Regions from separate parts of the Herbaspirillum sp. C7C8 genome, predicted to be linked through region 2. Evidence: predicted binding sites of a transcription regulator. Region 2 holds the regulator's gene; each other region holds the start of a gene.
The links. The regulator sigma-54, encoded in region 2, starts transcription at its own class of promoters, with help from an activator protein. The targets are predictions, from matches to a motif close to TGGCANGNAANCTGCTTT.
Positions count from the first base shown of each region.

Region 1 (10,826 bases), on a different contig from region 2:
AGATCACGCCGGAAGCACCCTCGCCCAGCTTGTCGGCCAGTTGCAGATCCTGCCAGTGGATTGCCGCCACCTGAGCATGGCGGTCTGCCGCTTCTTCCACCGCCGCGCACCAGGCATTGCCGGCCATGGCCAGCCAGCTCAGACGCGGCAGGGTCAGCAGCCAGTGTGGAAACGCCTCCAGCGTATTGGCCGACAGGCGCAACAGTTCCAGATGGCGGCAGGCCGCCAGTTCCGATGGCAAGGTGAGCAGGCGGTTCCCGGCCAGCATCAGCTTTTGCAGGCGACTGCATTGCCCGATGCTGGCGGGCAGCCGGGTGATGCGATTGTCGGTCAGCACCAGCCAGCGCAGCGAAGGCGGCAGCGATTCGGCGGGGACGTGTTCGATGCGGTTGGCCTTGAACCCGATCATTTCCAGCGCAGGACAGCGCCCCAGCACGGTTGGCAATACGGTAAAGGCATTGTCGGAACAGAACACGATGCGCAAGCGACGCAAGCGCGGCAGGTCGTCGGGCAAGGCAGCCAGCGCGTTGCCGCTCAGGTCCAGAATCTCCAGGGTTTCAGCCAGTGTGAAGATTTCTGGCGGGAATTCGCGCAGGCCGCACGACAGAGACAGGCGGGTAATGCCTTTCAGGGCGCCGCTGCGCAATTGTTCCAGGGTGTGCATGCAGAGAGGTGAAGAAAAACGTCAGAAAGCGCGGAGTTTACCAGTGCCCGCCCGCCCCTTCAGAACAGATCCAGCTGGGCATCGCCTGGTGATCTGCCGGACCTCGCCTGCGGTCGCCGAAAACGGCTGGCATCCAGCGTGGCAAAGGCCCGGTTGCGGTGATCGATGCCGAGCCGCCGGCTGGCCTTCTCGAAACGCTGGTGCAGCAGGTCGGCCCAGACGCCGGTGCCACGCATGCGGGTGGCGAAGTCGGCGTCGTAATCCTTGCCGCTGCGCATGTCCTGGATGCGGTTCATCACCCGCGCCGCCCGGTCGGGGAAATGCGCCTGCAGCCACTGCCGAAACAGCGGGCTGACTTCCCACGGCAGGCGCAGCACGATGTAGCCCGCTTGCCGCGCACCGGCGTCGACGGCGGCTTCCATCACGCGCTCCAGGTCTGGTTCGGTCACGAAGGGAATCACCGGGGCAATCGATACGCTGACCGGAATACCCGCCTCGGCCAGGGTACGAATCACCCGCAGCCGCCGCGCCGGGCTGGCCGCGCGCGGCTCCAGCGTGCGTGCAATGGCGGCATCGAGCGTGGTGATGGTGACCGCGACGATGGCCTGCCCCTTGGCGGCCATGGGCGCCAGCAGGTCGATGTCGCGCTCGATCAGGGAGGACTTGGTAATCATCGCCACCGGGTTCTCGCAATCGTGCAGGATCTGCAGGATGCGCCGGGTCAGTTGGTGCTCGCGCTCGATGGGCTGGTAGGCATCGGTATTGATGCCCACCGTGATGGTGTCGGGTTCATAGGACGGCTTTGCCAGTTCGCGCAGCAGCAGGTCGGGCGCATTGCGCTTGGCGACCAGCCGGCTTTCGAAATCCAGACCGGGCGAGAGGCCCAGATAGCTGTGCGAGGGCCGTGCAAAGCAGTAGATGCAGCCATGCTCACAACCCCGGTAGGGATTGAGCGAGAGCGAGAACGGCAGGTCCGGCGAGCTGTTGCGGCTGATGATGGAGCGCGCGTCTTCCTCGGTGACGATGGTCTTCAGGCGCGGCGGCTCGTCATCCTCCATCACCTCGGCTGCAAGCGGCTCGACGGCGGCAAAACTGACCGCCTGCCAGCCATCATCGAACTCTTCCCGTGCCACCGATTCGTAGCGCCCGCGCAGATTGGTGACGGCTCCCCGACCCTTGCGCGCGACCTGGTTGCGATGGACGAAGGTTTCCGGCGTGAGGGTGGCGTCATCCTCGCCAGAAGGCGCAGGCTGGTCAGGAAAAGGCCGGGCAATGCCCTGCGGGAATTTGGGGAAGGAAGCCAAGGCAAGCTCAAAGATACTGTATATATGAACAGTATTTTGCCTTCACTTGGGGCGCACTGCAAATGCTGTTTCAATTTGTCCGGGTGCCGCATTAATCGGTTATGCTTGTTCACCCTCAGCTTCCCATCAGCGAAGAAAGCGACCACAAAGGGGGAACAAGGACCACCCGAGGTCCCAAGGAGACAAGGATGCAATACCAGGCAAACCGGCGCGCTGCCGGTGCATTGCTGGGCGCCTCGCCCCTGGTGCAGTCCGGCGCCGATGCGCTGCTGGATCTGCAGGCTATCGAACGCTCGCACCAGCGCAGCTCGTCCTACGGCATCACGCGCGGCCAGCGCCCCGATCTGGACGCGCTCTCGCGCGCCGACCTGGCACAGACGCTGGAAGCCAACCAGGCCCTCTCCGGCCACGCCCGCCCGGTCATGGAAACCCTCTACGACCAGATCCGCAATACCCACAGCATGGTGATCCTGTCGGACGCTGAAGGTACCATCCTGCACACCCTGGGCGACAGCGATTTCCTGGCCAAGGCCGACCGCGTGGCGCTGGGTCCGGGTGGATGCTGGTCGGAACAATTGCGTGGCACCAATGCCATCGGTACGGCCCTGTTCGAGCAGAAGCCGACCACCGTACATGCCCAGCAGCACTATCTGGATGCCAACCGTTTCCTGACCTGTTCAGCCGCCCCCATCTTCGACCATCGCGGCCAGGTGCTGGGGGTGCTGGACGTCTCCGGCGAATGCGGCAGCTTCCACAAGCACACCATGGCGCTGGTACGCATGTCGGCGCAGATGATAGAAAACCACCTGCTGGCCGGCAGCTTCCCCGATTGCATCACCCTGCACTTCCACAGCCGTGCCGAATTCGTCGGCACGCTGGTCGAAGGCATCGTCAGCTTCACCCCGGGCGGACGCTTCCTGGCGGCCAACCGCAGTGCGCAGTTCCAGTTGGGGCTGACGCTGGCGGCGCTGCAATCGCATACCTTCGCATCGCTCTTCGGGGTACCGCTGTCGCTGCTGTTCGAGCACCATCGCAAGGCCGCCCCGGGCTTGCTGGAGCTGTGCCTGCACAACGGCATCCGCATCCATGGACGGGCCGAACTGCGGCTGCGCGACCAGCATTTTCAGAATGCGCGCGAAGCCATCATCGATACGCCGCACACGATCCCCGCCGACCGCCCGGCGCCCGTTGCACGGCCTCATGCAGGCCCGCCGCGTCCCGGCCTGCAGGCACTCGATACCGGCGACGCCCGCATGAGCGCCCTCATCGCCAAGTTGCGCAAGGTCATCGACCGCGATATTCCCATCCTCATCACCGGCGAGACCGGTACCGGCAAGGAATGGCTGGCCCAGGCCATCCACCGCGAGAGCGCGCGCTTGCGGGCCACGCAAACCCGGACAGGCGCAGCGCCTTTCGTGGCCGTGAATTGCTCGGCCATTCCGGAGAATCTGATCGAGGCCGAACTGTTCGGCTATGAAGACGGCGCCTTCACCGGTGCGCGTCGCAAGGGAGCGCTGGGCAAGATCGCCCAGGCCCAGGGCGGCACCCTCTTCCTCGATGAGATCGGCGACATGCCGCTGGCCCTGCAAGGCCGCCTGCTGCGGGTCTTGCAGGAACGCGCGGTGACGCCCCTGGGCAGCCAGCGCGTCATCCCGGTGGACTTCGCGCTGGTGTGCGCCACCAACCAGCCACTGCGCGAGATGGCCGCGCGTCATGCCTTCCGCGAAGACCTGTACTACCGTATCAACGGCCTGCAGGTGAAGCTGCCAGCTCTGCGCGAACGCAGCGACCTGGTCGGCCTGATCGAGCGCATTCTGGAGCAGGAAGGCGGCGCCGACGCGCCGCGCTTCGATACCCAGGCCCTGGCCCTGCTGCAGGCCAGCCGCTGGCCGGGCAATCTGCGGCAGCTCTCCAACCTGATCCGCACCGCCCTGGCCATGGCCGAGGGCCAGGCCTGGATAGGGGTGGAACACCTGCCAGATGACTTTCTGGAAGAGGCGGCGCCCGTGCAGGCGGCTTGCGAGATGCCGGTACACATGGCATATGAAGAAAAACGCGAAAAATCGCTCTCCATGCACGACAGCGAATGGGCTGCCATCGAGCGCGCCCTGCGCACCCATGACGGCAACGTCAGCGCCGCTGCCAAGGCGCTGGGCGTGTCGCGCAATACGCTCTACCGGCGCTTCAAGTCACGCGGGCACTGAGCGGCGCCAGCGGCGCCAGCGCCTCGTACTCCTCATCGGTAAACAGCCGCGAGCGCGTCAGGAAGCGCTTGCCGCTGCCGTTCTCCAGCGAGAACATGCCGCCGTTGCCATTGACCACGTCAATGATCAGTTGCGTATGCTTCCAGTATTCGAACTGGTCGGCGCCGATGTAGAACGGCACGCCATCGATCTCTCCCAGATGCACATCGGTATCGCCCAGCGTGAAGTCGCCGGCGGGATAGCACATCGGCGCGCTGCCATCGCAGCAACCGCCGGACTGGAAGAAGATCAATTCACCATGCCGCCTCTTCAACTGACGCAGCAAGTCCACCGTGGCCTCGGTGGCCGTTACCCTGGGCAATGCCTTCATCGCCATTCTCCTGTCGGATCTACCATAAAAGCGGCGCCGGCCGCGGGGAGGCGGACCGGCGCCGAAGCTGCCTTGCTGCAAGGAGTCAAACGAAGATCACGCGATCAGAAGAAGCCCAGCGCCTTGGGGCTGTAGCTGACCAGCAGGTTCTTGGTCTGCTGGTAGTGGTCCAGCATCATCTTGTGGTTTTCACGGCCGATGCCGGATTGCTTGTAGCCACCGAAGGCCGCATGCGCCGGATACAGGTGATAGCAATTGGTCCATACGCGACCAGCCTGGATCTCGCGACCCATGCGGAAGGCACGCGTGCCATCGCGGGTCCACAGACCCGCGCCCAGGCCGTACAGGGTGTCATTGGCGATGGACAGGGCTTCTTCCTCATCCTTGAAGGTGGTCACCGAGACGACGGGGCCGAAGATTTCTTCCTGGAAGATGCGCATCTTGTTGTTGCCCTGGAACACCGTCGGCTTGACGTAATAGCCCGAGGCCAGGTCGCCACCCAGTTCTTCACGTCCGCCGCCGGCCAGCACCTTGGCGCCTTCCTGCTTGCCGATGTCGATGTAGGAGAGGATCTTTTCCAGCTGCTCCTGCGAGGCTTGCGCGCCGATCATGGTGCTCTTGTCCAGCGGGTTGCCCTGCTTGATGGCGGCCACGCGCTTCAAGGCACGTTCGATGAAGCGCTCGTAGATCGATTCCTGCACCAGCACGCGCGAGGGGCAGGTGCAGACTTCGCCCTGGTTCAGCGCGAACATGGCGAAGCCTTCCAGGGCCTTGTCGAAGAATTCGTCATCCTTGTCCAGCACGTCGGCAAAGAAGATGTTGGGCGACTTGCCGCCCAGCTCCAGGGTCACCGGGATCAGGTTCTGCGAGGCGTACTGCATGATCAGGCGGCCGGTGGTGGTCTCGCCGGTGAAGGCGATCTTGGCGATACGCTTGTTGGAGGCCAGCGGCTTGCCCGCTTCCACACCGAAGCCCTGCACGATGTTGACCACGCCGGGCGGGATCAGGTCAGCGATCAGTTCGATCAGGACCATGATGGAAGCCGGGGTCTGCTCGGCCGGCTTCAAGACCACGCAGTTACCGGCGGCCAGCGCCGGGGCCAGCTTCCACACCGCCATCAGGATGGGGAAGTTCCAGGGGATGATCTGGCCGACCACGCCCAGCGGCTCATGGAAGTGGTAGGCATAGGTGTCGTTGTCGATGGGGCAGATGCTGCCTTCCTGGGTGCGCACGGCGGCGGCGAAATAACGGAAGTGGTCGATGGCCAGCGGGATGTCGGCGGCCATGGTTTCGCGGATGGGCTTGCCGTTGTCCAGGGTTTCGGCGGTGGCCAGCAGCTCCAGGTTGGCTTCCATGCGGTCGGCGATCTTGAGCAGCATGTTGGCGCGCTCGGTGGGGGACGTCTTGCCCCAGCTCTTCTTGGCCGCGTGGGCGGCGTCCAGCGCCAGCTCCACGTCTTCGGCGCTGGAGCGGGCCACTTCACAGAAGGCGCGTCCGATCACCGGGCTGATGTTCTCGAAGTATTCGCCCTTGACCGGGGGCACGAATTTGCCACCGATGAAGTTGTCGTAACGTTGCTTGAAGGGATCGCGTACGCCGAGTTTGCTGATGTCTGCCAGGTTCATGTCGTCTCCGTTCGGGTTATGGTTGAAATCCCGCCGCGATCATGGCCGCGGCGGAGGTTCATCCCTCTGGATGGCAAATCGCATGCCAGCCTGCAAACCCGCTCTGGACGGGCCTTGCGCGCCAGCATCATTGTCACGCTGTGTCAATCTGGCGCAGCCCGGGACAGCGCAGAGGGACAGCCTGACACACTCTTTTTCTTGCACTGCGGACGTAAAAAAACCGGCCAGCGGCCGGTCTCTCGTGATGCTTGCGCTGTCCTGAATCAGACGGCATCCGGGCCGGTTTCGCCGGTACGGATACGGATCACCTGTTCCACTTCCTGCACGAAGATCTTGCCGTCGCCGATCTTGCCGGTGCGGGCGGCCTTGATGATGGCGTCCACGGCCTGCTCGACCACCTTGTCGTCCACCACGACCTCGATCTTGACCTTGGGCAGGAAATCGACCACGTATTCGGCACCGCGATAGAGTTCGGTGTGGCCCTTCTGGCGTCCGAAGCCTTTCACTTCGGTGACCGTCAGGCCCGTGACGCCGACTTCGGCGAGGGATTCACGCACCTCGTCCAGCTTGAACGGTTTGATGATGGCGGTCACTTGTTTCATGGCAATTCCTCTCTTGGTATGTCGTAAAGAAACGATCTCAACGATCTATTGAATAGCGGATACAGCATTTATTATTATTTTACTGGCAAGACCATGGCGTCCTGCCCACTTGCACATTGTCAATCAGGCGTGCCCAGCTTTCAACCTTCTTGCACAAGCCGGGCCATAAAAAGCCGGATTCAGTCCTCCAGATCGGGAATACGTTCCAGATCCCGGAGCCAGACGGTGGCCTCGCCATCGCTGGGTGCGCGCCAATCCCCACGCGGCGAGAGCGAGCCGCCCGAGCCGACCTTGGGCGCATTGGGCACGCAGGAGCGCTTGAACTGGCTGGTCTTGAAGAAGCGATAGACGAAGATACCCAGGTTTTTCTTGATCTGCGGCAAGCTGTACTGGTTGCGCGCACCATGCAGCCCATCCGGCCAATGGCCGATGCTGCGGTCTTGCCAGGCGCTGTGCGCCAGGAAAGCCACCTTGGCCGGCGTGAAGCCATAGCGCAGGATGTAATAGAGATTGAAGTCCTGCAACTCGTAGGGACCGATGAAATCCTGCGTGCGCTGGCCCGGCTCGCCGTCCGAGGCGCCCGGCACCAGTTCCGGGCTGATTTCGGTTTCGAGGATGTGGATCAGCACTTCCGGCTGCTTCAGTTCCAGCGAACCCGATTCGGCCACCCAGCGCACCAGGTGCGTGATCAAGGTCTTGGGCACGCTGGCGTTGACGTTGTAGTGCGACATGTGGTCGCCCACGCCATAGGTACACCAGCCCAGCGCCAGTTCGGACAGGTCGCCGGTGCCGATGACGATGGCACCGTGATGATTGGCCAGGCGGAACAGGTGATTGGTGCGCTCGCCCGCCTGCACGTTTTCGAAGGTGATGTCATAGACCGGCTCACCGCGTGAATACGGATGAGCCAGGTCCTTCAACATCTGTTCGCAGCTGGGGCGGATATCGATCTCCTGCGCCGAGCAGCCGACCTGCGCCATCAGCTGATGCGCCTGCACCAGCGTGCGGCTGCTGGTGGCAAAGCCGGGCATGGTATAGGCCAGGATGTTGGAACGCGGCAGGCCCAGCTTGTCCATGGCCTTGGCGCAGACCAGCAGCGCATGGGTCGAATCGAGACCACCGGACACACCGATGACGACCTTCTTGATGTTCGAAGAAGACAGGCGCTGCACCAGTGCCTGCACCTGGATGTTGTAGACCTCGCGGCAGCGCAGTTCGCGCTGTTCGGCATTGGCCGGCACATAGGGGAAGCGCGCCACCCGGCGTTGCAGCGGCAAGGGCTGCTCCTGCGGGATCTGCACATCGAAGCGCACGACCTCGAATCGGCGTACTTCTTCTGCATGACGGCGTACCGACTGGCCGAAGGTGGTCTGGTGAAAGCGCTCACGCGAGAGGCGTTCCAGGTCGATGTCGGCATAGATCACGTGACCGCCTTCGGCAAAGCGCTCGGACTCGGCCAGCAGTTCACCGTTCTCGCAGATGAGCGCCTGACCATCCCAGGCCAGGTCGGTGGTGGATTCGCCATTGCCGGCCGAGGAATAGAGATAGGCCGCCAGACAGCGCGCCGATTGCTGCGACACCAGCTGATGCCGATAGCCCGACTTGCCGACCACGATGTTGGAGGCCGACAGGTTCACCAGCACGGTAGCCCCGGCCAGTGCGGCAAAGGAGGACGGCGGGATCGGCACCCAGACGTCTTCGCAGATCTCGATATGGAAGCGGAAGTCGGGGATGTTGCCGATCTCGAACAGCAGATGGCTGCCGAAGTCCACGTCCTGCCCCAAGAGGCGGGTACGGCGGGTGACGGCGCAATCGGCGCTGCTGAACTGGCGCGCTTCGTAGAATTCGCTGTAGTTGGGCAGGTAGCTCTTGGGCACCACGCCCAGGATGCGGCCGTTGTGGACCACCACGGCACAGTTGTAGAGCTGGTGATCGACCTTCAGCGGCATGCCCACGATGAGAGCGGCGGAGATGCGCATGGACGCTTCCAGCACCGATTGCAGGGCCTGCAGGGAGGCTTCCAGCAAGGCGCGCTGCTGGAACAGATCTTCGCAGCTGTAGGCCGACAGGCCCAGTTCGGGGAAGGACACCAGGGCCGCACCACGGGCGGCGGCCTGTTCGGCCAGGGCGATGGTAGCTTGCGCGTTGAAGCCGGGATCGGCCACCTTGCAGTCCGGCACTGCCACGGCGACGCGGGCGAAACCGTGGTTGTAGAGATTGAAGAAGGGGCTTTGCATAGCGTGTGTTGGACTCCGTGCACTTCGCCAGGGCGGCGACGCGTTCTGTTCATTTTGCGTAGAATGCCTGTTCGAGCGGGCCGTGGGCCGCGCCATCTTTCGCAGGTCACTTGCAGTCCATGGATTATCGCACGCGAATCGTTTCTTCTCTGGCCGAGATCGGCCCGTCCCGCTGGGATGCGCTGGTGACAGCCCAGGCCGAGGGCAATCCCTTCCTCTCCTACGCCTTCCTGCATGCGCTGCACGAGAGCGGCAGCGCCAGTCCGGAATCCGGCTGGGAGCCACATTATCTGACGCTGTGGCAGGCCGATGGCGAGCAGGAGCAACTGGTGGCCGCCCTGCCCCTGTATCGCAAGTTTCACTCGTATGGCGAATACGTCTTCGACTGGGCCTGGGCCGAGGCTTACCAGCGGCATGGCGTGGACTACTACCCCAAGCTGCTCTCGGCCATCCCCTTCACGCCGGTACGCGGCGCGCGCCTGCTGGCCATCGACGAGACTGCCCGCGCGGCGCTGGTGAACGCATTACGGGCGCTGCAGGAGCGAAGTGAAGTTTCCTCCACGCATATCCTGTATCCCCCGCCGGAACAGGCGCAGCTGCTGGCGGACGACGGGTTCCTGCTGCGCAGCGGGGTGCAGTTCCACTGGCACAATGAAGGGTATGGCAATTTTGCGCAATTCGTCGATACGCTGGACCGCAAGAAGCGCAAGAACATCCTGGCCGAGCGCCGCAAGGTAGCCGAGCAAGGGGTGCGCTTCGTCTGGCTGCGCGGGGCCGAGATCACCGAGGCGCACTGGCGCTTCTTCAATCGCTGCTATCGGCACACCTATGCAGCGCACTACTCCACGCCTTACCTGAACCTGGATTTCTTCCGCCGTATCGGTGAGACCATGCCGCAGCATTTGCTGCTGACGGTGGCACTGCGGGACGATGAGCCAATCGCCTCTTCGCTGACGGTGCATGACGCCGATACGCTCTATGGTCGCTACTGGGGCGCGCTGGAACACGTGCCCTGCCTGCATTTCGAGACCGCGTATTACCAGCCGCTGGAATTCTGCATCGCCGAGAAGATCACCTGGTTCGAAGGCGGCGCCCAGGGTGAGCACAAGATGGCGCGCGGTTTCCTGCCGCAGAAAACCTGGTCGGCGCACTGGCTGGCGCATCCGGGGTTCTACGATGCGGTGGAGCACTTCCTGTCGCGGGAAAGCAATGGTATCGAAGGCTACATTTCCGAGCTGAACGAACATGATCCCTTCCGGGGTACGCCGCGCTGATTCGTCCTTCTCCCTCTGACATGAAAAAACCGGCCCGCGCATCACACGGACCGGTTTTCATCAAAACACCCAAACGATTTAAATCGTTTAAATCCTTTTAATTATTTATAGCCAACGCGATCCAGCATCTGCAACACCTTCTGCTGGTTGGCTCCCACCGCGCCCACATTGATGACTTCGGCCTTGAACGGCCCCATCTTCACCAGTGCCGGGTTCTCGGTCTTCACGCTCTTGACGGCAGGCCATTCGTTATTGCCTTCGGCGAAGTAACGCTGGGCCGAATCGCTGGCCAGGTATTCCAGGAACTGCACGGCTTCAGCCTTGTGCGGCGCGTTCTTGGCCACACCGCCACCGGCGATGTTGACGTGCGCACCGTAGCTCTTCTGGTTGGGCCAGACGATGCCGACCTTTTCCATCAGCGCCACGTCTTCCGGCTTGGTCGAACGCAGCAGGCGCGCCACATAGTAGGAGTTGGAAATGGCCACGCCGCACTCACCCGAACCGACCGCCTTGATCTGGTCAGTATCGCCACCGACCGGCTGGCGC
Region 1 is NZ_JABXGG010000017.1:55,024-65,849, reverse strand. Features, by position in the region: gene HWE01_RS18415 (leucine-rich repeat-containing protein kinase family protein) at 1-664, opposite strand, end outside; gene HWE01_RS18410 (PA0069 family radical SAM protein) at 724-1,968, opposite strand; gene HWE01_RS18405 (sigma-54-dependent Fis family transcriptional regulator) at 2,157-4,172, shown strand; gene HWE01_RS18400 (DUF779 domain-containing protein) at 4,153-4,542, opposite strand; gene adh (aldehyde dehydrogenase) at 4,647-6,167, opposite strand; gene HWE01_RS18390 (P-II family nitrogen regulator) at 6,431-6,769, opposite strand; gene HWE01_RS18385 (NAD(+) synthase) at 6,949-9,006, opposite strand; gene HWE01_RS18380 (GNAT family N-acetyltransferase) at 9,126-10,280, shown strand; gene HWE01_RS18375 (extracellular solute-binding protein) at 10,382-10,826, opposite strand, start outside.
Region 1: a site for sigma-54 is predicted at 6,238-6,255, ahead of adh (aldehyde dehydrogenase). Genes of this name have one in related genera too.

Region 2 (10,826 bases):
GGTATCGCCAGCGGCGGCGGTACCCGATGTTTGAGCTGGTCGAGGCTGACCAGGCGCTCGGGACAGGGCTGGAAGCGGGCCAGCGCGCTCTTTTCTCCACCGGGCGCAAAGCCGGAGCTGGCAAACCATTCCAGCACCTTGCGCGGCGTGGCCTGCAGGCTGGCCCAGTCGTGCAGGGCATCGGCGCGCTGGCCGGTGCTGCGGGTGCAGGCGCTGACATACAGCTCGACCATGCCCAGCAAGGCGGTGGGGACGGGGACTCGGACTTTGGCAAACGGCAACATCGGCGGGGCTTCCTGGCTGTACAGATGGGCAGATCCTGCTGGAGCGGATCATCGAGCTTGTCACTGTAGTCATTCTTGCTACTGTCGGCGATCGGGGAAATCCTGACCGTCTGTCTCCCTCTTGTCTGGCGCAGTCAGGAATTTCCCGATGCCGGGCGCCGCGCCAGTCCTGTAAAACGTGTGCTGTAGCCATTGTCGGCTTGTGTACTCTGACAGGATGTTCTCTCGCAGCATGAATTTTCCCAGCATCATCATGATCGACCCCAGCCAGGAGGCCGCCGAGCTGGCGCGCTTCGCCTTGTGGCGTGCTGGACTGCATTGCCTCTTCCGGTCCTGCCCGGACCTGGCGACGGCGCGTCGCTGCCTGCTGCAGGGGCGCCGCCAGAGCGATGGCGGCGCGCCCAGCCTGATTCTGCTGGAGTCCGAGATGGAGTGCGGCGACGGCCTGCAGCTTTTGCGCGAGTTGCGCGCGAGCAAGCATCTGGCTGCTGCCCCGGTGGTGGTCTTTCCTTCCCACGAGACCGAGGGCGAGCGTGCGGCACTGGAGGCCGGTGCGACCGAATACCTGCCCAAGCCGGTCGATGGAGAACACTATGCGCGTTGCGTGGTAGCGATGGTGGAGCGCTGGTGCGATGTCAGCGAGGCAGCCGCACCGCTGGCCGAGGCCGTGGTGCAGGATGCGCTGGCAGGCGAGCCCGCGCATCCGCAGCGGCGCCAGGAGGATGGCTTGCCGCGCGGCGGACGGTCGCACTGAGTGAGGCAAGGTGGGGCGCAGCAATCAGCAAACATCAAACAGCAAAGGGCCGCAAGGCCCTTTTTTCATGTGCGCCGCAGCGCCTATCGCCGCGTCTTGATCTTGGGCGTGGGCAGGGCGGTCTTGTACTTGATCTGCTTGAGGGCGAAGCTGGAGCGGATGTTCTTGATGCCGGGGATCTTGGTCAGGTGATCGACGATGAAATGCTCCAGCGTCAGCAGGTCGGGCACCACGATGCGCAGCAGGTAATCCTCGTCGCCGGTCATCAGATAGACTTCCATGACCTCATCGAAGGCACTCACCGCCGTCTCGAACTGGGCCAGCGCTTCGGCACCCTGGCGCTCCAGGATGACTTTGACAAAAACGTTCACCTTCAGGCCCAGCAGGTGCGGATCGGCCAGCGCTACATAGCGGGAGATGATGCCTTCGGTCTCCAGACGCTTCACACGGGCCAAAGTCGGCGAGGGGGAGAGGTTGATGCGGCTGGCCAGCTCCAGATTGCTGATCGAACTGTTCTCCTGCAGGATGTTCAGGATGCGCAAATCGGTGGTGTCGAGTTCCATTATCGAAATTTAATTCTGTCAGTTTCAGTTTCGCAGCACTGGATGCTGAATATTGTACGGCAACTTCCCATCTTAAGTGACTCATGCCGGGGCATAGGGCGTATCGTAGTCCGGTGCTTCGATCACAGTAGCCCTCAACGACAACAAGGCCAAAAAGGCGTCGGGTGCTCGGAGACGGATGGCGCGGCCTGTGTTTTACCGGCTTTTCGTCTCTTTGCATAGAGCAGTGATGCACCCGGCCCGGCGCACCCAGACAGGAGAACAGGAAGTGGACATGTCCCGCCCCAGCGACAGCGATATTGCCCGCGATATCGACCTCGATACCCAGGAAACCCAGGAGTGGCTGCAAGCGCTGCACAGCGTGCTGGCCGAGGCCGGTCCGGAACGCGCGCGCTTCCTGCTTTCGCGGCTGTCGGCAGCGGCTCAGCAATGGGGCGTGAACTGGCGCGATGCGCGCAATACCCCTTACGTCAACACGATCCGCCCGGAACAGGAGCCGCCCTTCCCTGGTGGCTCCGATGCCCAGGCCATTGAGGAGCGCATTGCCAGCATCATGCGCTGGAACGCGCTGGCCATGGTGGTGCGCGCCAACCGCGCCTATGGCGAACTGGGCGGGCATATCGCCAGCTATGCCTCGGCGGCGGACCTCTTCGAGGTCGGCTTCAACCACTTCTTCCGCGCCCGCGATGCGCAATTCGCGGGCGATGTCGTCTACTTCCAGCCGCACTCCGCGCCCGGCATCTATGCGCGGGCCTTCCTCGAAGGCGCCCTCGCCGAAGAGGATCTGGCCTACTACCGGCGCGAGATCGAGGCCAAGCGGGTGGGGCGCCAGGGTCTGTCGTCCTATCCGCATCCCTGGCTGATGCCGCAGTTCTGGCAGTTCCCGACCGGTTCCATGGGCATCGGCCCCATCAATGCCATCTACCAGGCGCGCTTTTTGCGCTACATGGAGCATCGCGGCCTGTTGCAGGATCAGGGGCGCAAGGTGTGGGGCGTCTTCGGCGATGGCGAGATGGACGAGCCCGAATCGCTGGCCGCGCTCTCGCTGGCCTCGCGCGAGAAGCTGGACAATCTGATCTTCGTGGTCAACTGCAACCTGCAGCGGCTCGATGGGCCGGTGCGCGGCAATGGTCATATCGTCGATGAACTGGAGACGCTCTTTGCCGGTGCCGGCTGGAACGTCATCAAGCTCTTGTGGGGCTCGGACTGGGATGGGTTGTTTGCGCGTGACCGGGACGGCGAACTGGTCGATGCCTTGAATCGTACGGTGGACGGGCAGTTGCAGACCTTCGCCGCCAATGATGGTGCTTTCAATCGCCAGCATTTCTTCGGCCAGACGCCGGGCACGCGCGCCATCGGCGCCACGCTCACCGATGAGGAAATCAATCGCCTGCGTCGCGGTGGCCATGACATGAAGAAGATCTTCTCGGCCTACCAGGCGGCGGCCAGCCATCGTGGCCAGCCCACGGTGATTCTGGCGCAGACCAAGAAGGGCTACGGCATGGGCGCGGCGGGCGAAGGCAAGATGACCACACACCAGCAGAAGAAGCTGGATGAAGAAAGCCTGCTGCAGTTCCGCGACCGCTTCAAGCTGCCGCTCACTGATGATCAATGCCGTGAGCTGGCCTTCTACAAGCCGGCCGATGACAGTCCGGAGATGAAGCACCTGCATGCCCGTCGCGCCGCGCTCGGCGGGTATCTGCCGCGCCGCCAGGCCGGGCAGGCAGGGCGCGCGGTGCCGCCGCTGGAGGCGCACGCCCGGTTCGCGCTGGAGGCCGACGGCAAGGAGATGTCCTCCACCATGGCGCTGGTGCGTCAGCTCGGCAATCTGTTGAAGGACAAGGATTTCGGCCAGTATGTCGTGCCCATCGTGGCCGATGAGGCGCGCACCTTCGGCATGGCCAACCTGTTCCGTCAGGTCGGCATCTATTCGTCGCAAGGGCAGTTGTATGAGCCGGAGGATATCGGTTCCATCCTCTACTATCGCGAAGCGAAAGATGGACAGATTCTGGAGGAGGGCATCACCGAGGCCGGCGCGATTTCTTCCTGGACCGCAGCGGCCACTGCCTACTCGGTGCATGGCACGCCGATGCTGCCCTTCTACATCTACTACTCGATGTTCGGTTTCCAGCGCATCGGCGATCTGATCTGGGCCGCTGCAGACCAGCGGGCGCGCGGCTTCCTGATCGGGGCTACCTCGGGGCGCACCACACTGGGCGGCGAGGGCCTGCAGCATCAGGATGGCAACAGCCTGGTGACGGCAGCGTCGATTCCCAACTGTGTTTCGTACGACCCGGCCTATGCGTATGAGCTGGCGGTGATCCTGGATGAGGGCATGCGCCGCATGATGGAACGCGGTGATGACGTGTTCTACTACATCACTGTCACCAACGAGAACGAGGCTCAGCCCAGTCTGCCGGACGGCGTGCAGGAGGGGATCCTGCGCGGTTTTTACTGCCTGGGTAGCAAGGCGGGTGCGCAGGTGCGCTTGCTGGGCTCGGGCCCCATTCTCAAGGAGGCCGTGGCCGCAGCGGCGCTGCTGCAGCAGCACTGGCAGATCGAGGCCGAGGTGTGGAGCGTGACCAGCTATACCGAGCTGGCACGTGATGGCGTGGCGACGCAACGTGCCCAGCGCCTGTCGGCCAGCCCGGCCCAGCCCTATGTAACGGCGCAATTGCAAGGCAGCGCAGCGCCGGTGATTGCGGTGAGCGATTACATCCGCAGCTTGCCCGAGAGCATCCGCGCGTTCGTGCCGGCGCCGTATGTGACCTTGGGTACGGACGGGTTTGGTCGCAGCGATACGCGGGTGAATCTGCGTGACTTCTTCGAGATCGATGCGCGCTGGATTGCGTATACGGCCTTGTGTGAAGTGTGGGGGGAGGATCGTGCGCGCTTGGAAGACGCGGCGCGGACCTTGGGTATCGATACCGGCAAGCCCCTGTCTTCCACAGTATGAAGCGTGAGAGGCAACAGATGAATGCCGGGCCGCCGGATTGAAAATCTCTCATCTGGCGCGACCCCGTGTTTGCTATAGTGAAAACCGCCCGTGCATCACGGGCGGTTTTTTATTGCGCCGTGATGCGCATCGTCCATGACATACCGTGAGTGAGGAGTACACACGATGGCTGCACCCAAACGTATTGCGCTGGTGACCGGCGCAGGTTCCGGCATCGGCCGGCAGATCACCCTGGCGCTGCTGCGCGAAGGCTATGGCGTGACGCTGGCCGGACGTCGCCAGGAGGCGCTGGAAGAGACGGTCAGGCTGGCCGCTGAACACGCTGCCCATGCGCTGGTGGTGGCGGCCGACGTGACTGATCCGGCGTCGGTGAAGCAGCTCTTCGCCAGGACGCGCGAACGCTTCGGGCGGCTGGACATGCTGTTCAACAATGCCGGCATCTTCGCCCCGCCGGTGTCGCTGGAAGAACTGAGCGTGGAGCAGTGGAAGGCGGCGGTGGACATCAACCTGACCGGGGTTTTCCTCTGCACCCAGGAAGCCTTCCGCATCATGAAGGAGCAGTCGCCGCGCGGTGGCCGCATCATCAACAACGGTTCGATTTCGGCGCATGCGCCGCGTCCGTTCTCGGCATCCTATACCGCGACCAAGCACGCCATCACGGGTCTGACCAAGGCCACCTCGCTGGATGGCCGCGCCTATGACATCGCCTGCGGCCAGATCGATATCGGCAATGCCTCCACCGACATGACCACCCTGATGAAGAAGGGAACGCTGCAGGCCGACGGCTCCACCAAGGTCGAGCCGACCATGGATGCCGAACACGTGGCCCGGGCCATCCTCTACATGGACAGCCTGCCGCTGGAGGCCAATGTGCAGTTCATGACCGTGATGGCGACCAAGATGCCCTATATCGGGCGGGGTTGATGGCCCTTGTTTGTTCCGAAATGAAGAAATGGCCGCAGTGATGAGCTGCGGCCATTTTTCTGAAGCGCTGAAAGGCTTGATCCTCTAGCCGATGATCAGCGCAGGACCCACGCCAATCTGAGATATTTGCAATCCGGCGTCGGAAGAGATGTTGCGGGACACGAAGAACGTCAGCCCGGATTACCCTTCATGCCCTGCCACTCCGGCGTCAACTGCATGGCAATCCCGAACATGTCCAGCACGCGCCCCAGGGTGTGATCCACCATTTCTTCCATGGACGCAGGGCGCTGGTAGAAGCCGGGCAGGGGCGGGAAGATCACGCCGCCCATTTCCGTGACTGAGGTCATGTTGCGCAGATGGGCCAGATTGAACGGGGTCTCGCGCACCATCAGCACCAGTCGGCGGCGTTCCTTGAGCACCACATCGGCTGCACGGGTGATGAGATTGTCGGAGAGGCCATGCGCCACGGCGGCCAGGGTCTTCATCGAACAGGGCGCCACCACCATGCCGGCAGAGGCGAACGAGCCACTGGCGATGCACGCGCCGACATCGCGCACGTTGTGCACCACATCGGCCAGCGCTTCCACATCCTTGCGCCGCATGTCCAGTTCCTGGTGCAGATTGAGCACGCCGGCTTCGGAGACCATCAGATGCGTCTCCACCTGACCATGCTTGCGCAGGTGTTCCAGCAGCCGGACACCATAGATGGCCCCGGTGGCCCCGGTGATCGCAACGATCAGGCGCTGGCGGGGCTGACTGGAAGAAGCACTCATGCGCGCTCTACGGGGCAGGGCAGACTCAGCCCTTGATCAGGGTCTGCAGCTCGCCCGAGGCGTACATCTCGCTCATGATGTCGGAGCCACCGACGAATTCGCCCTTCACGTACAGCTGGGGAATGGTCGGCCAGTTCGAGTATTCCTTGATGCCCTGGCGCACGTCGGGGCTTTCCAGCACGTTGACGGTGACGATGTTCTCGGCGCCGCTGGCCTTGAGCAGCTGGATGGCCTTGCCGGAAAAGCCGCATTGCGGGAACTGCGCGGTGCCCTTCATGAACAGCACCACAGGGTTTTGGGTCACGGTTTCTTTGATCCAGGATTGGACGTCGCTCATGGCTGTGCCTTTAAAAATGGGATTGCCCGACATTATAGGGAAAAGCCGGCAGGCGCGTTGAAATCGGCAGCACGCCATTCGTCCGTCTGAGCCGGCGGGAAATTGCATCAGGGAAATGATTTATATCGTATGCAGTTTCTTCTGGGCAGCAGATGAGGGTGCTGCGCAAGACATTCAAGCAGAGCGATGAACAATGTTCACTGCGGTTTTGCCGGGAAGTTGCCCGGCGTAATGATTTATATGTTTTTCACAGGCATCGCCGATGCTGTGGCCCCAATGAAAAAGGGCGCTTGCGCGCCCCTTCCTCGTGAAATCCGGCTGGCTTTCTCAGCAGCCCTGCAGGCTGCGAGGTGGCTTGCCGTTGGTGTCCTGGCTTATGCCGCTCCGGCTACCGCATCCTCGGGCGTGTCGTCCGGCAGGCGCTTGGCAATGGAGTGATGCTCCTGCAACTTGTCCTTGTGCTTGATGACCTGGCGATCGAGCTTGTCGATCAGGGTGTCAATGGCAGCGTAGAGGTCGTGTGCGATGCTTTCCGCATGTAGATCCTTCCCCTTGATGTGGACGTTGATTTCCGCTTTTTGGCGCTTTTCCTTTTCTGTGAGTTTATCTACGCTCAGGATCACGCTGACGTCGATCACGTTGTCGAAATGGCGCTTGATACGCGAGAGCTTGCTTTGCACGTATTCCCGGATGGCGGGGGTCAGTTCGAGGTGGTGTCCACTGATGGTCAGATTCATACAAGACTCCTATCGTGAAGTCACTGGAGGTTCGTGCAATCGATCCTGCTGCAGCTGTACCACGGGCACGGTCTTCGTGTCGGATGGCGTGGGCATCAGTCGGGATGCTTGCCTGAACACAGCAACGGTACTGCAGAAAAACTGAGGAAAAACTCAGAGGGACTTGCGGAGATTGACTGGCGGAATCTTCAACACTTCGCGGTATTTGGCGACTGTGCGTCGCGCGACCACCATGCCTTGTTCTGCCAGCATATCCGCAATCTTGCTATCGGATAATGGGGTCTGCGGGTTTTCGGCTCCTATCAACTGTTTGATCAGCGCCCGTATCGCGGTGGAGGAAGCTTCGCCTCCGGTTTCAGTCGCGACGTGGCTACCGAAGAAGTATTTCAACTCAAACATACCATGCGGAGTGAGCATGTATTTCTGAGTCGTCACGCGAGAGATGGTGCTCTCGTGTAGACCCAGTGTATCAGCAATTTCACGCAGCACAAGGGGGCGCATGGCCACTGCACCATGGGAAAAGAAGTTTCTTTGACGTTCCACAATAGCCTGCGCGACGCGCAAAATTGTATCGAAACGTTGCCGCATGTTCTTGATGAGCCACTTGGCTTCCTGCAACTGCGAGGACAGCGAACCTTCGCCCTTGGCCTGCTTCAAGGCACTGGCGTACATCGCATTGACGCGCAGCTTGGGCATGACCTCATGGTTGAGCATGACCTGCCAGCCGTTCTTTGTCTGCTTGACAATCACGTCCGGCACCACGTAGTCCGAGGCGTCACGCGCGAATTCGGCACCCGGATGCGGACGGCACTGGCGGATCACGGCCTGGGCTTCACGCAGGTCTTCGTCATCACAATCGAGAGCCTTCTTGATCTTGTTGAAGTCGCGCTGGGCGAACAGCGGCAGGTAATCCTCAACGATCCTCAGCGCCAGCTTGCGCGTGACAAAGGGGATCTTGGGCAGGCGGCGGATCTGCAAGGCCAGGCATTCGCCGGCACTGCGCGCGCCCACGCCGGCCGGGTCCAGGCTCTGCAGCAGCTTGAGCGAAATCGACAGCTCTTCCATGTCGATACCCAGCTCTTCAGGCAGGCGCGCGAGGATGTCTTCCAGCGGTTCTTCCAGATAGCCGCTCTCGTCGAGCGCATCGGTGAGCAGTTCCAGCAGCGCACGATCGCGCAGGGTGCGCGCAGTCACGCGGATCTGTTCCAGCAGGTGTTCGCGCAGGGTCAGTTCATGGGCTTCCAGCTGCGGGCGGGCATCGTCGTCATCGGGTGACTTGCCGCTGCGGGCGACGTCATCGAAGCTCCAGTCGGCATCACCGGTGACACCGGTGTCCGGATTGTTGTCCTGGTACTCGAAGCTGGAATCGCCATCGCTGGCAGCGGGCGTCGCTTCGCCGCTGTTTTCATGAGGGGTGTCGGCCACGCCACTGGAAGGCGAACTGGAGACGGCACCGTCGGCCAGCAGACGCACCGAATTGTCGAGAGCGTCATCGAGACGCTCCAGCAGGGGATTGTCGGAGAGGATCTGTTCCAGTTCCTGGTGCAGTTCCAGCGTCGACAGTTGCAGCAGCCTGATCGACTGCTGCAGTTGCGGCGTCAATGCGAGGTGCTGCGAGGTACGTAACTGGAGCGACTGTTTCATCTGTCTTTCTGAAAGCGGCGTGGCCCGCGGGTTGCTGTGCCTGTCGTTGCGTGATGCCTGGGTGTCGGTGATGCTCGATACGTAGGGCGACTGTGCTGCTTACATGCGGAAGTGCTCGCCCAGATAGACGCGGCGTACCGACTCGTTGGCAATGATCTCTTCCGGATTGCCGCTGGCCAGCACCGTGCCCTGGTTGATGATGTAGGCGCGATCGCAGATGCCCAGCGTCTCGCGCACGTTGTGGTCGGTGATGAGCACGCCGATGCCACGCTCCTTGAGGAAGCGCACGATACGCTGGATCTCGATCACCGCAATCGGGTCGATACCGGCAAACGGTTCATCGAGCAGCACGAAGCGCGGATCGGTGGCCAGCGCGCGAGCGATCTCGACGCGTCGGCGCTCACCGCCCGACAGTGACAGGGCCTGGCTTTCGCGCAGCTTTTCGATCTGCAGTTCGTGCAGCAGGTTGTTGAGGCGGCCCTCGATTTCATCGCGCGAGAGCGGCTTGCCGTCTTCCTGGCGCAGCTCCAGCACGGCGCGGATGTTGTCTTCCACCGTCAGCTTGCGAAACACCGAGGCTTCCTGCGGCAGGTAGGATAGGCCCATGGTGGCGCGCTTGTGAATGGGCATGCGCGAAATGGGCGCGCCATCCAGGTCGATCTCGCCGCCATCGGAGGGTACCAGCCCCACGATCATGTAGAACGAGGTGGTCTTGCCGGCACCATTGGGGCCGAGCAGGCCGACCACTTCGCCGCTGCGCACTTCCATCGAGACATCGCGCACCACCTGGCGCGCGCCGTAACTTTTCTTCAGGCCGCGAACGACCAGCGAACTGGCTACCATCCTTACTGGTCCTTTCCGTTCTGACGACGCGCTGCCGGCTGGGCCGGTGCTGCGGGCTGGGCGTCCGTGGCCGGCGGCGGGTTCTTGGGCTGGATCACGGCCGTGATGCGGCCCGCGCCCGGCTTGCTCTGGCCGCTGGCAGTGTTGTTGACCGAATAGAATTCGGCGCGGCTGTCATAGGAAATGAATTCGCCGTTGACTTCATCGGTGATGCGGTCGCCGTCCATGCGCTGGATGTGGGCGCGCTGGAACAGCTTGGACACTTCCGTCTGCTCCGAATACTCGATGCGCTCGGCCTGGCCTTCGATCCACAGATTGGGGCCGCCGTCACGCTTCTGGCGGAAGGTTGCCAGCGCACCAGGCGCGGCATACAGCACCGCATTTTCATAACCGTACTGATCGGTCGTCAATACCACGCGGCCGGCCTTGATGATCAGGGTGCCACGTGTCATCACGACGTTGCCGGTGAAGGTCTTCACCTGGCGCACGTCGTCATAGACCATCTGGTCTGCCTCGATGTTGGTGGGCTTGGTGGAGTCCGCCTTCTCGGCGTTGGCCACACCGCACACGGCAGCCAGCATCAGCATCGGCAGTAAGAGTGAGCGTTTCATTGGTTTCCTGTCTGTTCGATTCTTGGCGTTCTTGTCCGGGACTGAACCGGCTTAGCGTTTCTTCGGTGCGGGCTCGTAATAGCCGCGTACATTGCCGAGCAGCTGCACCACCTGCGTCGCATTGTTGGCCACCATGCCCACCCCATTGAGGCGCGTGGTCCCCATGGTCATGGCGACCGGCTTGTCGGTCTTGACGATTTCATCATCGGGCAACAGCAGCAGGTATTGCGAGACCAGGTGCATTTCTTCGCGGCCCTTGTAGGGCGCGCGGATTGCATTGGCATTGCCGTACATGTGGATCTGGGTCTGGTCGTCGGTGACCCGTGCGGTATCCGAATAGAGCTGCATGGGCGCCTGGTTCTGGTCCAGGTTGTGCACCACCGGCTTGGTGATCTCGAAG
Region 2 is NZ_JABXGG010000011.1:99,728-110,553, forward strand. Features, by position in the region: gene HWE01_RS14355 (hypothetical protein) at 1-284, opposite strand, end outside; gene HWE01_RS14360 (response regulator) at 517-1,038, shown strand; gene HWE01_RS14365 (Lrp/AsnC family transcriptional regulator) at 1,122-1,601, opposite strand; gene mdeB (alpha-ketoglutarate dehydrogenase) at 1,876-4,557, shown strand; gene HWE01_RS14375 (SDR family oxidoreductase) at 4,723-5,481, shown strand; gene HWE01_RS14380 (UbiX family flavin prenyltransferase) at 5,652-6,254, opposite strand; gene grxD (Grx4 family monothiol glutaredoxin) at 6,280-6,591, opposite strand; gene hpf (ribosome hibernation-promoting factor, HPF/YfiA family) at 6,966-7,328, opposite strand; gene HWE01_RS14395 (RNA polymerase factor sigma-54) at 7,482-8,972, opposite strand; gene lptB (LPS export ABC transporter ATP-binding protein) at 9,072-9,815, opposite strand; gene lptA (lipopolysaccharide transport periplasmic protein LptA) at 9,818-10,426, opposite strand; gene lptC (LPS export ABC transporter periplasmic protein LptC) at 10,478-10,826, opposite strand, start outside.

Region 3 (10,826 bases), on a different contig from region 2:
CGGATCGCGGTTCAGTTCGTCCAGCAGCTCCTGCACGGTGGACTTGCCATCGCCGACGATGAAGATGGGTTCGCCGCGGGCGGCGGCGGCCAGCTTGCCGCCGACGATCAGCAGGCGATGTTCCAGGCCCGGCACGAAGCGTTCGACCAGCACGCCGCTGCCTTCTTCCAGCGCGACCTTGTAGGCGGTCTCGATTTCTTCCCGGGTATTCAGGTCGATGAAGACGCCACGACCGTGGTTGGCGTCGCAAGGCTTGACCACTACCGGCAGGCCGATGTCCTGGGCGGCATCCCAGGCGTCTTCGGGGCTTTCCACCAGGCGGCCTTCGGGGACCGGCACGCCGCAGGTTTGCAGCAGCGACTTGGTGAGATCCTTGTCGCGGGAGATGCCTTCGGCAATCGCGCCGGTCTGGTCGGATTCGGCGGTCCAGATGCGGCGCGACTTGCAGCCGTGGCCCAACTGCACCAGGTTGCCTTCGGAGAGACGGATGGTCGGGATGCGGCGCTCGTCGGCGGCATCGACGATACAGGCAGTGCTGGGGCCCAGGCACAGGCGGTCGACCATGCGGCGCAGCTTGCGCAGGGTGGTATCGAGGTCGTACGGCTGGTTTTCGATGGCGGCCATCACCAGGTCGCGGGCGGCGAAGAGCGCGGCACGGGTGACCGTTTCATGGCGGGCGCGCACCACCACCTTGTAGACGCCGCGCACATTGGTCTCGCGCGCCTTGCCGAAGCCGCCGGGCAGGCCGGCCAGGTTCTGCAGTTCCAGGGTCACGTGTTCGAGGATGTGGCCGGGCCAGGTGCCTTCGTGCAGGCGGCGCACGAAGCCGCCGCGCTCTTCATAGCTGCAGCGGTGTTCGATCAGGGTCGGCAGCCAGGTGGTCAGGCGCTCGGGAAAGCCGGGGATGGTATTGGAGGGAAAATCTTCCAGTTCGCCGATATCGATCCACACTTCGAGGGCAGAGCGGTAGGTCCAGATGTTGGGGCCCTTGAGATTCAGGAAACGGAGGAATTCGATGTTTTTCATGTGTGGTGGATGGTCCGCGGTAGTTGCCCAAGCCAAGTTCGCCCAAGTTGCCCGACAGGGCTGCCCGATGTTGGCCGCATCGGACATGCTGCAGCGCCACCCGGCAGGCCGGTCAGCGCTCTGTCAGAATAACGCATGGTTCACTAACGCGCAGGGCGGCTTTTGGTTTACTGCATTTGCCAGAGGGAATAACTGAATGAAAACGAAAGTTGCCTTGATGGTATCAAGGTCGGCCCCTGCGTGGGGACATGCGGGCAGGGCAAACCAGGCGAGCTGCGACGTTCATGCGGGAAGGCTGGAGGTGGATGTGAACGATATTGTCGCAGACTGTCCCGCTGCCGTGGCAACACGGGCGGAAAAAACAGGCGATGCCTGTACTGACTGAAGGCTTGTGTCGATCAGCCGTTCGCATCTTGCGAGAAAGATCATCCCGGCATCTCTTCCAGTGAACATGCCGGTGCACCGTTTGACGGCTTCTCGCGTTATCGAAGGGCTGCTGCGGAATGGACGGGCAGCGGGTGCAGATTGCGCATGGGCAGTCGGGCCGCTGCGCTATAATCCCGCGCTGCCCGCTGGCACATCACTGCAGGCATCAAGACAACAGGTCCGGCGAGACCTGCACCTCCTAAAACAATAGCCACACTGCTCACTTCGGGCCTCAACGCTGCCGTTACATGACTACTGACTCAATTCCTTCCGCGACCGCCAGCCTGCCCGAGCGCTGGCAGACGGAGACCGCTGCCCGCCTGGCCCCGGGTGAATCCGTACTGGCCTGGCTGGAACTGGACCTGGACGCCCAACTGCACTTCAAGTCGTCGCTGGTGCTGGCGACCGACCGTCGCCTGTTGGCCGCGGCTCCGGACGGCCAGCCGTGGCAGGACTGGGCCTATCGCGCCGATCTGCAACTCAAGCATGTCGACCACGCCGGCGTGGGGACGCTGGAGCTGTGCGACGACGCCGGTCGCCAGGGAGCCTGGCGCTATACGCTGGCCCAGAATCCGCAGGCACTGCGCCTGATCAAGCTGTTCGAGCAACAACGCGATCTGCTGGCCTCGGGCGTACAGGTCGAGGAAGAGGGCGACGTCTGCCCGACCTGCAAGGCCGTGCTGCCGGAAGGCCAGGAAACCTGCGCCATCTGCCCCGAGACCAAGGAAGCGCCGCCATCCACCTGGGCGCTGTTCCGGCTGTCGCGCTTTGCCAAGCCCTACAAGGGCTCGCTGCTGCTGGGCTTTCTGCTGACGCTGGCCTCCACCGCTGCCACGCTGGTGCCGCCCTACATGACCATGCCGCTGATGGACAATGTGCTGATCCCGTTCCAGAACGGCACCCCCATCAACACCCACCTGGCCACGCTCTACCTGTCGGGCCTCCTGGGCGCGGCATTGCTGGCCTGGGGCCTGGGCTGGGCGCGCACTTACATCCTGGCGCTGGTGTCCGAGCGCATCGGCGCGGACCTGCGCACCACCACCTATGCCCACCTGTTGCGACTGTCGCAGGAGTATTTTGGCGGTAAGCGTACCGGTGACCTGATGGCGCGCATCGGCTCGGAAACTGACCGCATCTGCGTGTTCCTGTCGCTGCATCTGCTGGATTTCGCCATCGATGTGCTGATGATCATCATGACGGCGGCCATCCTGATCTCCATCAATCCCTGGCTGGCGCTGGTGACGCTGCTGCCGCTGCCGTTCATCGCCTGGATGATTCACGTGGTGCGCGACCGCCTGCGACACGGCTTCGAAAAGATCGACCGCATCTGGTCGGAAGTGACCAACGTGCTGGCCGATACGATTCCCGGCATCCGCGTGGTGAAGGCTTTTGCGCAGGAAAAGCGTGAGGTGGCGCGTTTCCGCGAGGCCAACCGGCACAACCTGATGGTCAATGACCGCGTCAACAAGATCTGGTCACTCTTTACGCCCACGGTCACTTTCCTGACCGAAGTGGGCTTGCTGGTGGTGTGGGTGTTCGGGATCTGGCAGGTCTCCAGCAACCAGATCACGGTCGGTGTGCTGACCGCCTTCCTGGCCTACATCAGCCGTTTCTATACCCGCCTGGACTCGATGAGCCGCATCGTCTCGGTCACGCAGAAGGCCGCGGCCGGCGCCAAGCGCATCTTCGACATCCTGGACCACGTCTCCAGCGTGCCGGAGCCGGCCAATCCGGTGCATCTGGAAAAAGTGCAGGGCGCCATCGAAGTGCGCAACATTGGCTTCCGCTATGGCAACCGCGCGGTGATTCGCAACATGAGCCTGTCCATTGCGCCGGGCGAGATGATCGGCCTGGTCGGCCACAGCGGTTCCGGCAAGTCCACCATGGTGAACCTGATCTGCCGCTTCTACGATGTCTCGGAAGGCGCGATTCGCATCGACGGCGTGGACATTCGTTCGCTGCCGATTTCCGAATATCGCCGCAACATCGGTCTGGTGCTGCAGGAACCCTTCCTGTTCTTTGGCACGATTGCCGAGAACATCGCCTACGGCAAGCCGGAAGCCACGCGTGAAGAAATCATCGCCGCCGCCCGTGCCGCCCATGCGCATGAATTCATCCTGCGCCTGCCGCAAGGCTACGATTCGCTGGTCGGCGAGCGCGGACAGGCACTGTCGGGCGGCGAACGCCAGCGCATCTCGATTGCGCGCGCGCTGCTGATCGATCCGCGCATCCTGATCCTGGACGAAGCCACTTCCTCGGTCGATACCACCACCGAAAAGGAAATCCAGAAGGCGCTGGACAACCTGGTGCAAGGCCGTACCACGATTGCCATCGCGCACCGCCTGTCGACGCTGCGCAAGGCTGATCGCCTGGTGGTGCTGGATCGCGGCCAGGTGGTCGAGGTCGGCAACCACGAAGAACTGATGGCCCGTGAAGGGCATTACTACAAGCTCTACCAGGCCCAGGCGCGCAATCCTGATGGCGAGGCCGAGGTCTCGGTGAGCGAAGAAGAGAAGGGCGAATAAGGCCATGAGCACCACGATGAATTTTGCCCAAACCTTCACATTGGCACGCAATCCTTTCGGGCGCCTGGTGCTCACCGACGCCCAGGGCGGCGTGCACGAGCACGTGATTCCGGTGCGTGCATTTCCGATCACATCGCCTGAAAGCGGGCTATCTCTGGTCAGCAGCGATGGTCATGAGCTGGCCTGGATCGACACGCTGGATCAAGTGGATGCCGCGACGCGCCGCCTGATCGAGGAAGAACTCGCCAGCCGCGAATTCATGCCGGAGATCCAGCGCATCGTCAGTGTCTCCACCTTCGCCACGCCCAGCGACTGGACCGTGCAGACCACGCGTGGCACCACCACCTTCACGCTCAAGGGCGAGGAAGACATCCGCCGCCTGGCGGCGCCGGCACTGCTGATTGCGGACAGTCACGGCATCCAGTTCCTGATCCGCGACCAGAAGGCGCTGGACAAGCACAGCCGCAAGATTCTGGATCGCTTCCTCTGACCCCTTTTGCCTGCTGCAAAAGAGAACGGCCCTGATGGTGAGTCAGGGCCGTTTTTTCATCCAGGGGATCGCGTTCAGAACTTCTCGTCCGGTCGCAGATAGCGCCACTGGCCGGTCGGCAGTTCACCCAGCTTCACCCCGCCGATACGCACGCGCTTCAAGCCGATCACCTTCAGTCCGACCATGTCGCACATGCGGCGGATCTGGCGCTTCTTGCCTTCGCGCAGGATGAAGCGCAGCTGATCTTCGTTCTGCCACATCACCTTGGCCGGACGCAGCGGCTTGCCGTCCATGATGAGACCGTGGTTCAGGCGCTTGAGATCGGATTCGGGCAGCTTGCCGGGGCGGGTGTATTGCACGCGCACCAGGTATTCCTTGTCGACCGCCGAATCCTCGCCGATCAACTGCTTGGCGATGCGGCCATCCTGGGTCAGTACCAGGAGGCCCACCGAATCGATGTCCAGCCGTCCGGCCGGTACCAGGCTCTTCAACTGGCGCGGGTGGAAGCGCATCTCGGTCTGGTCTTCGGCCCAGCGCGACTGTTCATTGACCAGCACCACGGCCGGCTTGTAGCCATCCTCGGCCTGGCCGCTGACGTAGCCCATGGGCTTGTTGATGAGGATGGTCACACGCTGCGCCTGTTCGGCGCTGGCCTGACGTTCCACGGTGACCTTCTGGTGCGGCAGCACCTTGCTGCCCAGCACCGACACCACCTGGCCATCCACGCGCACCCAGCCTTTCTCGATCCACTCGTCGGCTTCGCGGCGCGAGCACAGGCCGAGTTCGGACATGCGTTTGGAAAGTCGTACAGGTTCAGTCATGGGGATTGCCTTGCGAAAAACGGAGGGCCGGCCAGCGGCGAGGGTGAGATTGTACGGCCAGCCGCGCCGCCGCGCCAGACCGGGCGGCAGCGCGGACAGGGTGAGGCGGGTCAGATGCGCAGGGTCTGGAGCAGCTCGGTTTCCAGCATGATCTGGTTGCGCGGCTGGGACAGGCCCGGGCCGTCGATGAGGAACACGTCTTCCACGCGCTCGCCCAGCGTCATGACCTTGGCCGTGTGCAGGTTGATCCGATACTTGGCCAGCACGTTGGAGATCGAATACAGCAGTCCGGCGCGGTCATTGGCCGAGACCGACAGCAGGTAATACTGGCCGCGTTCATCCGGGCGCAGGTCCACCGAGGGATTGACCGGGAAGGTGCGCGACAGGCGCGACAGGCGCGCCTTGGACGGTGCCGGCAGCGGCTCCTCCGACAGCAGCAGGGCGCCGAGCTCGTGCTCGATCAGGTTGATGATGTCGCGGTAGTTCTTGGCGAATACCGGCGCATTGATGAGGAAGGCATCCAGCGCGTAGTTGTTGCGGGTGGTGTGGATCTTGGCGTCGAAGATGCTGAAGCTTTTTTCATCGAAATAGCTGCAGATGCGCGCAAACAGGTCGGGGCGGTCGGGTGTGTAGACCGCCACCTGCACCCCTTCGCCAATGGGCGCCAGGCGGCAGCGCACCAGCGGTACGCCGGTCTCCACCTTGTCGTAGAAGCAGCGCGTCTGCCAGGCGATGTCGGAGGCGTCGTGGCGCAGGAAGTAGGCCACGTCCAGCTGCTTCCACAGCTTTTCGTGGGCATCGGCCGGCAGTCCGTAGAGGCGCAGGGTCTTGATGGCTTCCTGCTGGGTGTTCTTCAGTTCGCGGTCGGCCGAGGGGGCTTCTCCGCCCAGCACGCGCAGGGTCATGCGGTAGAGGTCTTCGAGCAGCTTGCCCTTCCAGGCGTTCCAGACCTTGGGGCTGGTACCGCGGATGTCGGCCACCGTCAGCAGGTAGAGTGCGGTCAGATGGCGCTCATCCTTGACCAGCTGGGCGAAGGCGGTGATGACGTCGGGGTCCGACATGTCCTGTTTCTGCGCCACGTGTGACATGGCCAGATGCTGCTCGACCAGAAACACGATCAGCTCGGTATTGTCCGGCGAGATGCCGTGCTGCTCGCAGAAGGCGCGGGCGTCGGCCATGCCCAGCTTGGAGTGGTCGCCACCCCGGCCCTTGGCGATGTCGTGGAACAGTGCTGCAACATACAGCACCCAGGGCTGGCCGAAGTTGGCCATCAACTGGCTGCAGAAGGGGTATTCATGCGCGTGTTCGCTCATGGTGAAGCGGCGTACGTTGCGCACCACCATCAGGATGTGCTGGTCCACCGTGTAGACGTGGAACAGGTCATGCTGCATCTGCCCGACGATCTGGCGGAAGTTCGGCAGATAGCGGCCCAGCACGCTGGTGGAGTTCATCCCGCGCAGGGCATGGGTGATGCCGCGCTTGCTCTGGATGATCTGCATGAACAGGCGGTGATTGTCCGGATTGGCGCGGAAGGCGTTGTCGATCTTGAAGCGCGCGTGCCACAGCGCACGCAGGGTGCGCGCGGACATGTCCTTGAGTTCCGGATGCTCGGACAGCACCAGAAACACTTCCAGCATGGCCGAAGGCGTCTCCTCGAAGACCTTGTCATGGGCGATGTCGACGAATCCGTTGACTTCATTGAAGCGCTCGTTGAGCGGGCGCGGCACGGCCTGCTGCGGGAACAGGTGCGCTTCGATGTTCTGCAGCAGGATGGTGTTCAACTGGGTGACCGCCTTGGCGGCCCAGTAGTAGCGCTGCATCAGGTATTCGCTGGCGCGCCGGGTGTCGGTGGTCTTGAAGCCGAAGGTCTCGGCAATCGGGGTCTGGATGTCGAATACCAGGCGGTCTTCACGGCGATCCGTGACGATGTGCAGGCGGATGCGGATGTCCTTGAAGGCGCGTTCCTTCTGACGCAACTGGCGCGCCTCGGTGGAGGTCAGCATGCCGTGCTCGGCCAGTTCGCCCCAGGAATTGCCCAGGCCCGCTGCCTTGGCTACCCACAGGATCACCTGCAGGTCACGCAGGCCGCCGGGACTTTCCTTGCAGTTGGGTTCCAGACTGTAGGGGGTATCTTCATATTTGATGTGGCGCTGGCGCATTTCCAGGGTCTTGGCCTGGAAGAAGGCCAGCGAGTCCAGTGCGGCCAGGTAGCGTTCCTGCAATTGCTTGAAAAGAGCGCGGTTGCCGGTCACCAGGCGGGCTTCCAGCAGACTGGTCTGTACCGTGATGTCGGCGGCGGATTCATCCAGGCACTCGTCGATGGTGCGGATGCTGTGGCCAATTTCCAGACCGATGTCCCAGAACAACTGTACCAGGGACTCCAGTTTTTCCTTCTTGGCGGCATCCGGGGTCTGGTCCAGCAGGATCAGCACGTCCACATCCGAATGCGGGAACAGCTCGCCCCGACCATAGCCGCCCACGGCCACCAGGGCGGCGTTGCCGGACATGCCCAGTTCCTCCCAGGCGGTGGTGAGGGCCTCATCCACGTTGCGGCGCAACTGCGCCAGCAACTGCTCGGTCTTGTGGTTGGACTGGAACACCTCGATGGCTTGCTGGCGTGCGGCCTTGAGCTGTTTCTTGAGCGTGATGGCGAGTGTGGGCATCGTGGTAGGCAATCAGACAATCAGTGCTGGCAAGGCGGCGGGGCGGCGCCAAACGTGAACGAAGCCGCATCCCCATGCGGCTTCGGGCCCCAAGCAGGTTTCGTGCCGGAAACTGTGCGCAGCGTGGATGGGCACATGGTTCCGGCGGCCAGGATCACGCCGGGGTGGCGACCTGGTTCCGGATGAAGGCGGGCGGCGCCGGCATGCCGGGCGACACCGTCAGCACCTCGAAACCGGTCTCGGTGACCAGCACGGTGTGTTCCCACTGGGCCGACAGGCTGCGATCCTTGGTCTTGATGGTCCAGCCATCGCCCATTTCGCGGATTTCACGGCGGCCGGCGTTGATCATCGGTTCGACCGTGAAGATCATGCCGGCTTCCAGCTTTTCCAGCGTGCCGGGGCGACCGTAGTGCAGCACCTGCGGCTCTTCATGGAAGACCTTGCCGATACCGTGGCCGCAGAATTCGCGCACCACGCTGTAGCCGGCCTTTTCGGCATGCTGCTGGATGACATGGCCGATGTCGCCCAGGTGGGCGCCGGGCTTGATCTTGGAGATACCCAGCCACATGCACTCATACGTGATTTCGGTCAGGCGGCGCGCCAGGATGGAGGGTTCGCCCAGGAAGAACATGCGGCTGGTGTCGCCGTGGTAACCATCCTTGATGATGGTGACGTCGATGTTGAGCACGTCACCGTTCTTCATCACCTTGTCGCCCGGGATGCCATGGCAGATCACGTCGTTGAGGGACGTGCAGATCGCCTTGGGGTAGGGCGTGTAGCCCGGCGGACAGTAGTTCAGCGGGGCCGGGATGCTGCCTTGCACGTTGGTCATGTACTCGTGGCAGAGGCGGTCGATCTCGCCGGTGGTCACGCCCGGTTTCACGAAGGGGGTGATGTAGTCCAGCACCTCGGCGGCCAGCCGGCCGGCCACGCGCATGCCTTCGATGTCTTCGGCGGTCTTGATGGTGATGTTGCCCATGATGAATCGCAATTCGCTAGAAAATCGTCAAATCAGGATTATAGACGACGGGGGTGGTTTCTGTTTTGTGCGCTCGGGGCGACCTGGCTTCATGTGCTACTTGAACAAAAGGGCAGGGTCGAGTAGAATGCCGGGCTGATCTGAAACCACGGATTGGTTGTCGAATGTGATGTGCGGAATGATTCTTCATGTGGCTTTGACAATAAATGTTGTAAAAACTGTCGTAAAAATCTTTTGAAACGCGAATCCGTTCGCTAAAAGGGTGTCCGGCTGCATGAGCCGGATGACCGAGCGGATTCCAGACCTAACCCTGGAGAAATTCATGTCCGTTACCATGCGCGAAATGCTGGAAGCCGGTGTCCACTTCGGTCACCAAACCCGCTTCTGGAACCCCAAGATGGCCCCCTTCATTTTCGGCCATCGCAACAAGATTCACATCGTCAACCTGGAAAAGACCCTGGGCATGTACCAGGAAGCCGTCAAGTACGTGCGCCAGCTGTCGGCCAATCGCGGCACCATCCTGTTCGTCGGCACCAAGCGTCAAGCTCGCGACATTCTGGCCGCTGAAGCGCAACGCGCTGGCGTGCCCTACGTTGACCAGCGCTGGCTGGGCGGCATGCTGACCAACTTCAAGACCATCAAGACCTCCATCAAGCGTCTGAAGGACATGGAAGCTGCCATGGAAGACGGTTCGGTCGAGAAGCTGTCCAAGAAGGAAGCCCTGCTGTTCAGCCGCGAGCAAGAAAAGCTGCAGAAGGCCATCGGCGGCATCAAGGACATGGGCGGCATTCCTGACGCCATCTTCGTCATCGACGTCGGCTACCACAAGGGCGCCATCACCGAAGCCGCCAAGCTGGGCATTCCGGTCATCGGCGTGGTCGATACCAACCACTCGCCCGAAGGCGTCACCTACGTGATCCCGGGCAACGACGACTCCGCCAAGGCGATCGCTCTGTACGCTCGCGGCATGGCTGACGCCGTGCTGGAAGGCCGCGCCAACGCCGTCAACGACGTTGTCGAAGCAGTCAAGGGCGATGAATTCGTCGAGGTCGAGCAGGCTTGATTCTGCTCTTCCGGTAGTACGGTAGTCCAAAAAGGGGTGACAGCGGGTAGTGACGCAGTGGCCCCTTTTTTTTGATTCAATTTTCGAGTTTCAGGCATGCCGCAAATGCGGGATGCCTCCAAGTCAGGAGAAAAGTATGGCGGCAATTACCGCAGCAATGGTGGGCGATCTGCGTGCGAAGACCGACGCGCCGATGATGGAATGCAAGAAGGCGCTGACCGAAGCCGATGGCGACATGGCCAAGGCCGAAGAGATTCTGCGCGTCAAGCTGGGCAGCAAGGCTTCCAAGGCATCTTCCCGCATCACCGCAGAAGGCGTGATCTCGACCTACATCGCTGGCAAGGTCGGCGCGCTGGTCGAAGTGAACTGCGAAACCGACTTCGTGACCAAGAACGACGAGTTCATCGGTCTGGTCGAAGCCGCTGCCAAGCTGGTGGTCGAGCAGAACCCGGCTGACGTGGCTGCCCTGGGCGCCTGCAAGCTGGCCGACGGCAAGACCCTGGAAGAACTGCGCACCGAACTGATCGGCCGCATCGGCGAGAACATGTCGTTCCGTCGCTTCCAGCGTTTCGAAACCACCGGCAAGCTGGCTTCCTACCTGCACGGCACCCGCATCGGCGTGATCGTCGAGTTCGACGGCGCCGAAGAGCAGGTCGGCAAGGACGTGGCCATGCACATCGCCGCCATGAAGCCGGTCGCTCTGTCGGCCGAGCAAGTGCCGGCTGACCTGATCGAGAAGGAACGCTCGGTCGCGGCCCTGAAGGCTGCCGAATCCGGCAAGCCCGCTGATATCGTCGCCAAGATGGTGGACGGTTCGGTGCAGAAGTACCTGA
Region 3 is NZ_JABXGG010000005.1:209,828-220,653, forward strand. Features, by position in the region: gene HWE01_RS08870 (cyanophycin synthetase) at 1-1,026, opposite strand, end outside; gene HWE01_RS08875 (cyanophycin metabolism-associated ABC transporter) at 1,701-3,977, shown strand; gene HWE01_RS08880 (cyanophycin metabolism-associated DUF1854 family protein) at 3,982-4,467, shown strand; gene HWE01_RS08885 (pseudouridine synthase) at 4,542-5,288, opposite strand; gene HWE01_RS08890 ([protein-PII] uridylyltransferase) at 5,399-7,951, opposite strand; gene map (type I methionyl aminopeptidase) at 8,106-8,930, opposite strand; gene rpsB (30S ribosomal protein S2) at 9,253-9,993, shown strand; gene tsf (translation elongation factor Ts) at 10,130-10,826, shown strand, end outside.
Region 3: a site for sigma-54 is predicted at 8,042-8,059, ahead of HWE01_RS08890 ([protein-PII] uridylyltransferase). Genes of this name have one in related genera too.